One region of the Paenibacillus sp. P46E genome, then DNA from elsewhere that is predicted to be linked to it. Evidence: a T-box and tRNA genes for the amino acid it is inferred to sense, from the RefSeq annotation. Region 1 holds a T-box; the other holds one or more tRNA genes.
The links. A T-box is a leader RNA that pairs with one kind of tRNA and senses whether it is charged. The one in region 1 lies ahead of lysS (lysine--tRNA ligase), so its partner is inferred to be a tRNA-Lys.

Region 1 (5,414 bases):
CATCCAGTACGGGAATTCCGCCAATAGTTCCGGTATCACAAGGCTGCCCGCCTCCATGAGGATAGAAAGCTGTCTCCTCCAGAATCAGATATTGCCCGTCTTCGCGCTCTACCACTTTACTTATCGAGGTCTGCCATTCCTTCAAATAGGCCGACTCGTAATACAGCTTCTTAGTCATAATCAAAGTTCCTTTCTGAATCGTCTTTAGGCATCAGTGCATCGTATCCCATATTTGCTTTCCGATCAAGATTAACGTAACTGTGATAAACAATGGGCGGATATAACTGGCTCCCTTGCGGATAGCCAGCCTTGAACCGACTACAGCTCCTATGACAATCGGAATGCCCAGAAGCAGGCCATAATACAGGCTGACTGAGCCAAATGCGGCAAACGTAAGCAGACTTGCGATATTGCTCGAGAAGTTAAGCACTTTGGCATTGCCGGCGGCAGTCACAAATTCAAAGCCCAGCATGAGAAAGGCGAAGATCAGGAACGATCCGGCACCCGGACCAAAGAATCCGTCATAAAATCCAATAACCAAGGCAATACATATGCCGATAATCAGCGATTTTTTGCTGTCTTGAGAGTAGGTAGAGACGTCCCCCCAGGATTTTTTGAACAAAGTATAGACCGTAATGACGACCAGCATCACAATCACAAGCGGTTTCAGAAACGCTGAAGGTACCTGACGGACCGTAAGTGAACCAGCCACCGCACCCGCGATAGAGAACGGAATTAGGAATTTGACCATCCCAAAGTTAATCTTCCCGGAACGGACAAAAGACGCCGTACTCGTGAATGAGCATAAGGTCCCGGCCAATTTATTGCTGCCCAGAAGCATTGGGAGCGGGATACCGGCAGCTAGCAGTGCTGGAATGGAGATCAATCCTCCGCCGCCTACCACCGAATCAATCACACCTGCCAAAAAACCGCAAATCACTAAAATCGAAATCATTGCTATACTGCCATGCTCCATAATGCAAAAAAGCCTCCTGCCAGAGTGGAAATGTTCTACAAACAAACTCCAGCATACACAATTTCGCGGAAGTGTACCATAGTATTCTTTGATGAACTTTTGCAGTCTTTCATTTATGGATATAAAAAGAGTGACAGGAAACCTCCCTGCCACTCTTGTCACCTTCAGACTGCACTAGCTCATTTGTACGTATTCTGCTCATTTTTCTTATAGGTCGTTTTGTCATCCCTCAGGGCTTCCTTGCGTATATCACTTTTCTTCTGTTCCATCTGCTGGGCTTCCTGGCTGGTCACCGGAGCGTTGTTCAATTCGTCAACCGTATTGATCAGATTCTTATCCGGTTTGGTGTGGTTATCCATTGTATTGCCCCCTTTAAGTTGTTGGATTGATGGGTCGCATCAGCTTATTGTGGCAAGATATGGAGCAGATTATGCGTTGTGGCTGGAACCAGAGAATGTCCGCAAAAAAAACCGGCAAAGCAGATTCATGATCTGCCTGTCCGGCTTTTACATGCAATTATTTTATTCTTCCGAATCTACATTGTGGTAGACCTGCTGTACATCGTCCAGTTCCTCCAAAGCGTCGATCAGTTTCTCGAACTGCGCTTCAGCATCCTCTGGAAGAGCAAGATAGTTCTGCGGTAGCATGGTCAGCTCAGCGACAGTGAAATCGGTAATTCCGGCACCGCGGAAAACCTCTTGAACGGCATGGAACTGGTCAGGCTCGGCATAGACGATTACAGCCTCGTCCTCTTCCAGTACATCGCGCACATCCAGATCCGCTTCAATCAGCAGCTCCATCACTTCGTCAGCTGTTTTGCCTTCCAGGCCAATTACAGCTGTAGGCTCGAACATATAGGTTACGGAACCGCTGACACCCATGTTGCCTCCGTTTTTACTGAATGCGGAACGCACCAGCGGGGCAGTACGGTTAACGTTGTTAGTCAGCGCGTCGATAATGATCATCGAACCGCTGGGTCCAAATCCTTCATATCTAAGCTCTACGTAATTTTCATCACCGCTGCCTTTGGCCTTGTCCAGCGCCCGGTCAATAATGGCTTTAGGCACATTGTACGTTTTGGCGCGCTCAAGCACGACTTTCAATGCACGGTTCGATTCCGGGTCCGGTTCACCCTTCTTAGCCGCTACATAGATTTCTACACCAAACTTGGCGTATACCTTACTTGTATTGGCATCCTTGGATGCCTTCTTTTCTTTAATATTATTCCATTTACGACCCATATTCTTCCCGCTCACTTTCCAACATTAATTATAAACAGTCCAATATATTATACCTCCGCTCTGTGTATCCCGTAAAGGGCAGTCCCGGCGACGGTTAAAAATCGAGCAAAGCCAGCAATCTATCCAGCCCGACAGCCTGGATCAGCACAGGGATTCGCGGACCTGTCTCCTGGCCCAGCACCAGCTGATAGATTAGGGTGAACAAACGTTTTTGATTGAATTTCATCGTTTTTTTATCCTCGTTATAACAAATAGCGTATATTTCTGTCATCATCTGCTCATCCTCCAACCCTCCGGTCCTCAGCAGCCCGCAAAATGCTTCCAGCCATGCTTGCTCATGTGTCTCCAAAGTCTCGTACAGGGCAGTATCACGGCTGGAATTTACGGTAACCAGCTTTTGCGGCATCCAGTGCTTGATCCAATATTCCGCCCGCTCCGCTGTTTGCTTCAGCCCGTACTCATCCACTACTTCTCCGTTCCGGGTCATAATCTCGTGTAGCAGATTTAGATCGAAATGAATCAGAGGCAGCAAGCCTGCAATGGGACCGAATCTAGGTATTCTGTCGTTCAACGGATAAATCAGCGAAAGCTCTACCGCCGAATCCATATCATCCGTGAGTGTACGGGAATCGTGAGCCTTCCGGTAACGTTCGAATTCCGTATAATTGCGGAGCACATCTTCATCCATTCCGATATGAAACTCAGCGTCCGGCTGGTATTTGGCAAACAGAAACAGAATATTCTCCGGGGCATAGACCTTCAGCAGATCGTCTGGCGTGTAGTTATTCCCGGACGAGCTGGACATTTTGGCAAAGCTGCCTTTGATTCTTATAAATTCGTAAGGCTCATACATAGGCGGTTCATTCCCAAAAATCTTCTTCGAGATCACGGAGGCTACATTGTAGCTGCCCGTTTCCGACGAATGGTCGCGGCCTCCAGGCTCGAACAGCACTTGCTCCAGATTCCAGCGCATCGGCCAGTCGATTTTCCATTGGAGCTTGATATTCTCCGCTTCCGCAACAGACGTCGTACAGTGATGGCCGCATTTACAGCTATAGGTCAAGAGTCCTTGCTCTTCATCAAAATAATGTACTGTAGTCGAGTCCTTGCCACAATCCCCGCAGTACACACTGACAGGATAAAATGCAGCTCTCTCTGCTTCGTTGGCTTCTCCCGTTTTGAAGGACATCAGAATGTCATAGATTTCTCCTCTGCTGCGCAGTGCCTGAAGGATTCCCGGAGCATAACGGCGGGATTGATATTCTTTGCTCTGATAGATAAATTCAGGCCTGATCCCAAAAGCGCTGAGCGCCTGTTCAAATTCCTGTTCAAAATGCTCCGCATAGGAAGTGTGACACCCGTAGGGACAAGGAACCTGCGTATAGGGCCTGCCGATATACTGACCGAAACTTGGGTCCACATGAACCGGAACCTTACGGAAACGGTCAAAGTCATCCCATGAAAAAATAAACCGCACCTTTTTGCCCGCTTTTTCAAGAGCCTTACTTACAAAATAAGTCGTCACAATCTCCCGGAAGTTCCCGATATGGATGTGGCCTGACGGACTGATCCCTGAAGCACATACGAATGTCTGCTGCTCCGGGTGGCTTTCGATTAACCGTTTTGCAATTTTCTCTGACCAATGCATGAATAATCACCTCTACAATTATTGTAAAAAAACAACAAAAAAAGCCCTCATCCTCAAGATTGTTATCTTGAGGACGAGAGCTGTAATCAGCGCCGTGGTACCACCTCTGTTCGCGGACATGTCACCATGCACGCCTCTTCGGGTACGGCCATTACGCTTATACCCTATCTCTGTAACGGGAGAACCCGTCATAGCATCCTTGGGCGCGCTGCCCAATTCCGTATGAGGCTCAGAGACTTTTTTCGTTAGGCACACTGCTGCTCCGTTTCACCATTCCGAAGCTCTCTGTGAACTATGCCGCCTAATTACTCTTCTCGTCATCGCTGAAGTGATATGCTGTTTCAATATATTCCACTATAGCAAAACCAGTTCAGAATGTCAGTATCCAAAAATCAAAGCCAAACTTTATTTGCCGTTTCAATGATCAGGCGAAGCTTATCCCACTGTTCGTCCTCCGTCAGCATGTTACCTTCTTCGGTAGAGGCAAAGCCGCATTGGGCACTGAGGCACAACTGGTCGATCGGAACCAACTGTGCAGCTTCTTCAATACGTGCGATGATCTGCTCGCTGCTCTCCAGGCCGCCATGCTTCGTTGTCACTAGGCCTAGTACAACTTGCTGGCCTTGGATGAAGCGTAGCGGAGAGAAGTCGCCGGAACGTTCATTGTCATATTCGAGGAAAAAGGCATCTACTTTAGCCAGTCCGAACAGAGTTTCAGCTACGGGCTCATACCCGCCGGCGGCAAACCAGGTAGAACGGAAATTCCCCCGGCAGACATGAAGTGCAATCGTCATATCCTCCGGCCGCCCGCTGATACTTTCATTAATCAACCTCACATAATCCTTGGCGAGCTGATCGGGATCAATGCCGCGGCTGCGCAGATGCGCCCGGTGTCTGCCGCTGCAGAGAGTCCCCCAGGTCGTATCGTCCAGCTGCAGATAACGGCATCCTGCCTCATAGAAAGCACGGATGGCCTGCTGATAGACTTGGATAATATCACGATACAGCGTCTCACGGTCAGGATAGATCTCATTGCCGTTGTAATCCTGCACGAAGTGGAACAACGCCGGAGAAGGAATAGTCATTTTGGCCAGTGTATCTCCAGCCATCTGCTGCAGCTCAATGAACTCTCCCACCATGGGATGATCACCGAAGGCGATTTTGCCCACAATCCGGAAGCTTTCTGCACGCTGAGCTGTCTCTTTGACACCTCTGCCTTGATCCAGACTAATCTTCTGCGTGCCTGTGATTCCGAGGAAGAAATCCAGATGCCACCAGGACCGGCGGAATTCTCCGTCAGTAACAGCCTTAAGCCCCAGAGCCTTTTGCTGTTCCAGCAGCTTGAATATTTCCATATTCTCAATTTCATGAAGCTGCCCGTCTGTGATTTCTCCTTGTAAACGCAGACTGCGCGCGGATTTCAGTTCCTCTGTCCGGAGGAAGCTGCCGACGATGTCGTAGCGAAAGGGCGGAGTATTTCGTTTGGAGCCGATAACTGGACTGATCATACGTCCCTCCTGCGGTTAGAGTAAGAAAGATTTAAGGTCGA
Region 2 (5,414 bases), on a different contig from region 1:
CGTAATCGTTTTGTTCGTTACAGGCTCTGCAACGGTCAGGTTATATCCATTGCCGGAAATGGCCGGAATGTTAGTGATTTTCCCTGTGAATTTTACTAGCGATCCCTCATGCGGCTCCGCCTTCGTATAATCAATCAGATCGAGCAGCGTCGACTCAAAAGGGAGTGGAAGAGTGGTTGTATTATTTTTAACAACGGTCGTAGGCGTAATTTCGGTTAGGCCATTGTAAAACTGAACCGCACCTGTTACGGTGACCAAATCTCCTTCTGCAACGGTTACGCCTGCAGGCAGTGCCCCGAACACCGCAATGCCGCCCGTTGCATCCTGCATATAGAATGTATTGGCTGCAGTCACCTGGTTATTGCCAATCACAACCCCTTGTATCGTAAAAATCTGATTGATTTTATCCGATTTACCCGCACTGTCATTCGTCCGCAAGGTGCTGATAGGGGTAATCACCGTTGTATCTTCTTTGGTAATGGCTGTGCGTGGACCTTCCAGGTTCTTGCCGTTTAGCGTAGCTGTTAATTGCGCTACATAGACTTCATCTGTCCCGTTAGCAAATGTAAAGGAAAAGGAACCATCGGCACCTGAGATAATGTAGTCTTTGCCGTCGGCTGTAGAGGAGAATCGCGTCCCTCCTGCCGCATTATTGTAGCTGTAGATCAGCGAATTCGCTGCTGCTGCTCCTGCGGCTCCTACGATTCTGCCACCCCCGCTTGCGTCGAGGTAATAGGTCAGTTTGGTCTCATCGAGCACTGCGCTTGCCTGTGCCAGATTGATCATTACAGCATTACTGGCCACCTTATCCAGTTCAGTTGACGTAAGATAAACTTGCTTGTAGTCACCGGAATTATCGAAGGTCAGATGGAATGCTCCGGAAGGATCCGCATACACGGCCTGGGTAACCGGAACAGTTCCGGTACCTGGAGCACTTAAATACATGGAGACATATGTAGAGGAAGTAACAGAGGATATATCACCTGTGATTGTACCCACCGAGCCTTGGCTGGTGAACTGAATGTTCTGGCCAAGCGGTTGTGCGCTCTTGGTAATTACAACAGCAGGAGTTGCTGAGTTCCTTGGTGTAAGCACGGAGGCCGCAACGAAATCCGTACTATTATTATTGGTGTCCAGGCCAGCACCTTTGCCGGGTCCGGAGTTGCTGCCATCCTCGGATTTTCGTTGTGCACTGGTAGTATTGCTTAATGCACCGAGCTTAGCACCTTCAAAATCATTGGCGGCACCGTAGCCCAAGAAATCTACAACAGCAGGATCAGCAACACCCGTGATGGCAGTCTGCGTGTTTGTAAGTGCCACTTTGCCATCTCCGGCAGCCAAAGCGATGGTGCCTGTAACATCAGGCGCGGGAAGATCCGCTGGTGAATTAGTACCCTTCGCTTCTTGGATCAGCAGGAAGCCGTGAGCTTGAATTACCTTCCCTGTTAAACTAGTAATAGTTGGCGAGGTTCCCGTAGCAACGGCAGAGAATGTTCCTGCCTTAGAAGCATATTGAACGGCATAACCATCCAGATTAACCTCACTGTCTGTAGGATTGTATAATTCAATGAAGTCATAAGAATAGGGGGCTCCGCTATTCCCTCCCCCGCCATATACCTGGCTAATCACAATATGCGGCGAATCTATCGAAGCAGTCGCTGAAGCCCGGGACATCATCCATCCTTGCGGGAATACGGACAACAAGAGCAGGAGTACGGCTAAACCCAAGCTTGTCCTTTTTCTAAATCGGTTGAATCGGCTACTACGAAATTCCATGAATAAAATACCTCCTCTTGTGCTATAAGCTTCTTCCAACGGCACCCTATGAAAGGACGTGAGACTCCTTGCTAGATTAACAATAAGCATGCATTGTAAAAATTATATTATTCGATTGTATTAATTTTGTAAAATTTAATTTTTAACCTTACATAGGCATATACACCGAAAATAATTATTCGCTATAATAATGGTTATGCGACTTGCAGCAATTCTACTGCTCAACTAATAGGGAGGGACCTCTTTGTCATCTCGTAATTTCCGATCCAGCACACTTCATGGATTCATTCTCATCACAGCACTCATCGTTTCAGTTGCCTTCTCCAACCAACTGGCATCGGCCCATGCCCTCAGCGCCAGCTATACTACAGTTACTTTTGACAAAGACAAGACCGATTTCAGCTTTTCCTTAGACGTCATTTCTATTCTTGAAAGCATGGATGTAGATACCAATGGAGATGGAATTCTTCAAGAGGACGAGCTTGAGCGGAACAAGCATAAATTAGAAGAGTGGATCGGCGACAGTGTCGTTCTTGAAATGAACGGGAGCGAGCAGGCCGGAGAGCTTCTGGGCATCAGGCTTGATCAAAAGAGCGATAAAGAGGTAGTGACCTGGCATTATGCCTATCCGGCGTTCGAACCTGGACAAACGGTCTCTATTCTGGATGGCCTCTACTCCCAGACTACAAGTTCTCCCTATGTCAATCTAATCACTGCGCACAACGGGAGTCAGGTAAGTGAGACGGTTCTGCAGGGGAAAAGCCGGACATGGACCATGCTACTAACCGAGGATCAGCAGCAGCAGCAATTGACCTCTTCGTCCAATTCATCCAATCCGCAGACACAGAGCCCTTCCTCTCCAAATGACGGTAGCAGCACTATGAGCACTACGTCTGATTGGTTCTCATTCTTCAAATTGGGGATGAATCACATTTTGACCGGATATGATCATCTATTGTTTCTGTTCGCCCTTTTATTAAGAAAGCAAAAGCTTAAACAGTATATTTCCATTATCACGGCATTTACTTTAGCGCACAGCATCACATTAACTCTCGCAGTCCTGGGCTGGATTAGCTTACCTTCACGGTTAGTGGAATCGGCCATCGCCTTGAGTATCTGTTATGTAGCCCTGGAGAATATTTTCCGTAAAGAAATACGCTTCCGCTGGGTGGTCACATTCTTATTCGGGCTTATCCACGGTATCGGCTTCTCGGGTATTCTGCGCGGAATGAACCTGCCCAAAACCCATTTAGCCGTGGACCTGATCAGCTTCAATCTAGGGATTGAATGTATCCAGTTAGGCATTGTGCTGCTCCTGCTTCCAATCCTCATTTATTTTCAAAAAAAGAGCTTCTTCAAGCCCACTGTCACCTATGGTTCTTGGATAATTACCACCCTTGGGGCTGTATGGCTGGTTCAGCGGCTGTTTGGACTACTGATATAACTCAAAAAGAAATAGACCGCCCTCTCGCAAAGGATGCGGTCTATTTCCTGACTGTACTTCCGAAACCCGCCACGCTTTCCCAGACAACAAAAAAACGGCATTTCTGCCGTTTCTTTAAGATGGACTCTCAGGGGCTCGAACCCTGGACAAATAGATTAAGAGTCTACTGCTCTACCAACTGAGCTAAGAGTCCGTATGATGTTATTGGTGGAGCCAAGGGGGATCGAACCCCTGACCTCATCGCTGCCAGCGATGCGCTCTCCCAGCTGAGCTATGGCCCCATGAAGCGTTTTAGAACTACAATATGTATTCTAAAAACTGACTCTGTCCGTAATGTTTATGTCACTTAGAAGTTAATTTGTTTCGTAGGCGACTTCTATATAATATAAAATTCCGGACTCTGTGTCAACACTTTTCTCAAAAAAGTTTTTGGATTGATCCTCTGCCCGTCCGCTGAAGGATTTAGGAGTAGCAATAAACCACCTTACAGTACGGCGGCTTATTGCTTCACAGGGAAAATTCCATACAGCTTGCAGGCTAAAGAGAGAACGCTCTCACTCCACATAGCATACCCTCAGCAGCTCTCTATAATCCCTCCAGCTCTCCAGTACTCTTGGACAAGAGGCCTTTCAGCTCCTTCATGAACATGTTGATGTCCTTGAACTGCCGATAGACGGAGGCGAAGCGGACGTAAGCGACTTCATCTACAGGGTAGAGCTGCTCCATGACGAGCTCACCGATCTGACGGCTCTCCACTTCAGCCAAGGCGATCCCGCGCAGGGACTTCTCAACTTCGGAGACGATGACCTCCAGGCGCTCGACGGAGACTGGACGTTTCTCGCAGGCGCGGATCAGGCCGCGCAGGATTTTATCGCGGCTGAATTCTTCGCGGCTGCCGCCTTTTTTGATCACAATCAGTGGCGTTTCTTCGATCATCTCAAACGTGGTGAACCGCCGGCTGCATGACTCGCATTCCCGCCTGCGGCGGATTGACTTATTTTCGTTGGCCGGACGGGAGTCCAGCACTTTGGTATTCGTGTGATCACAGTATGGGCATTTCATAAGCTTAATCACTTCCTTTTGCAATATAGGTGTCGTCCCGTTCCGGCAAGGAATCCGGCTTCGAAGCGCTCATTCTAATTTCCATAAATCACCGTTTATTTGTTGTTATGAAGATGGCAAGTCCAGCACATAATACTGTTACCAACCGATAGGAGGTGAACAGTAATGAGCCAAAATAACAGCTCCAATAACCTGGTAGCTCCAAATGCACGCGGTGCCTTGGATCAACTGAAATACGAAGTTGCCCAAGAACTCGGTATCACGCTCTCCCCAGATGGATACCAAGGCAATAAAACTTCTTATGAAAACGGTTCGATCGGTGGTTACATCACTAAACGTCTTGTAACCCTGGCTGAACAATCACTGGCAGGTCAGTTCAAATAAACATTTCTCCATAAGTATGCCGAGAAGTATTATTCGACTTTCGGGTCGTGTAATACTTCTTTTTTGCATGCAAATGTAGGGTTGCTACACTCTAGAATTCATTATAGATCTCTGTGTACTGTTCGTAATAATAAATGACACGCTGCACATAATGACGGGTCTCGCCAATCGGAATATCCTTCACTGCCGCCTCGCTCCCGTCCCAGTCCCCTTCATCCAGCCATCGCTGCACCTTGCCTGGGCCAGCGTTGTATGCGGCAATAACCGCCGTGCGGTTGCCGTCAAACTTGCGGGACAACGAAGAGAGATACCAGGTACCCAGCTCAATGTTAGCGGAAGGCTCTTCCTTAAGCCTGTCCAGCGATACATCCGGGAGCTTGGCCTTTTCGAGCGCCCACTTGGCGGTATCCGGCATCAGCTGCATAAGACCTATGGCGCCTTTTTTAGATTCACGTCCGGTTTTATAATTCGTCTCAACCCGGATGATTGCCGCCACAAGGAACGGATCCATCTCATAGGTAAGACTGTGCTTGCGGATCTCATTCTTATAATAAATGGGATAAAACCAGGACATCCAGTTCGTACTCAAGAACAGAATGGCTGTAAAGCCTACAAACAGCAGGAGCAGCACTCTTTTTTTACGCAGCCATTTCATGATAGACCCAGCCTGTCCCATAAAGCTGCAACCTGCTGCCTTGTATCATCCAGATTACCCCTGTTGTCGATAACATAGGTGGCTTTACTACGC

Region 2: it has a tRNA-Lys gene. The T-box ahead of lysS (lysine--tRNA ligase) is inferred to sense a tRNA for this amino acid. The anticodon was not compared.

Annotation. Positions count from the first base shown of each region.
Region 1 covers NZ_LVYZ01000088.1:161,861-167,274, reverse strand. The annotation lists gene A3849_RS29610 (alanyl-tRNA editing protein) at 1-178, opposite strand, end outside; gene A3849_RS29605 (TSUP family transporter) at 212-976, opposite strand; gene A3849_RS29600 (hypothetical protein) at 1,156-1,335, opposite strand; gene A3849_RS29595 (YebC/PmpR family DNA-binding transcriptional regulator) at 1,498-2,217, opposite strand; gene lysS (lysine--tRNA ligase) at 2,312-3,865, opposite strand; T-box leader at 3,932-4,195, opposite strand; gene A3849_RS29585 (5-methyltetrahydropteroyltriglutamate--homocysteine S-methyltransferase) at 4,258-5,373, opposite strand; gene A3849_RS29580 (LysR family transcriptional regulator) at 5,389-5,414, opposite strand, start outside.
Region 2 covers NZ_LVYZ01000034.1:69,334-74,747, forward strand. The annotation lists gene A3849_RS11205 (S-layer homology domain-containing protein) at 1-1,776, opposite strand, end outside; gene A3849_RS11210 (HupE/UreJ family protein) at 2,021-3,220, shown strand; tRNA gene A3849_RS11215 (tRNA-Lys) at 3,341-3,413, opposite strand; tRNA gene A3849_RS11220 (tRNA-Ala) at 3,426-3,501, opposite strand; gene nrdR (transcriptional regulator NrdR) at 3,806-4,282, opposite strand; gene A3849_RS11230 (alpha/beta-type small acid-soluble spore protein) at 4,448-4,666, shown strand; gene A3849_RS11235 (lytic transglycosylase domain-containing protein) at 4,758-5,321, opposite strand; gene coaE (dephospho-CoA kinase) at 5,318-5,414, opposite strand, start outside.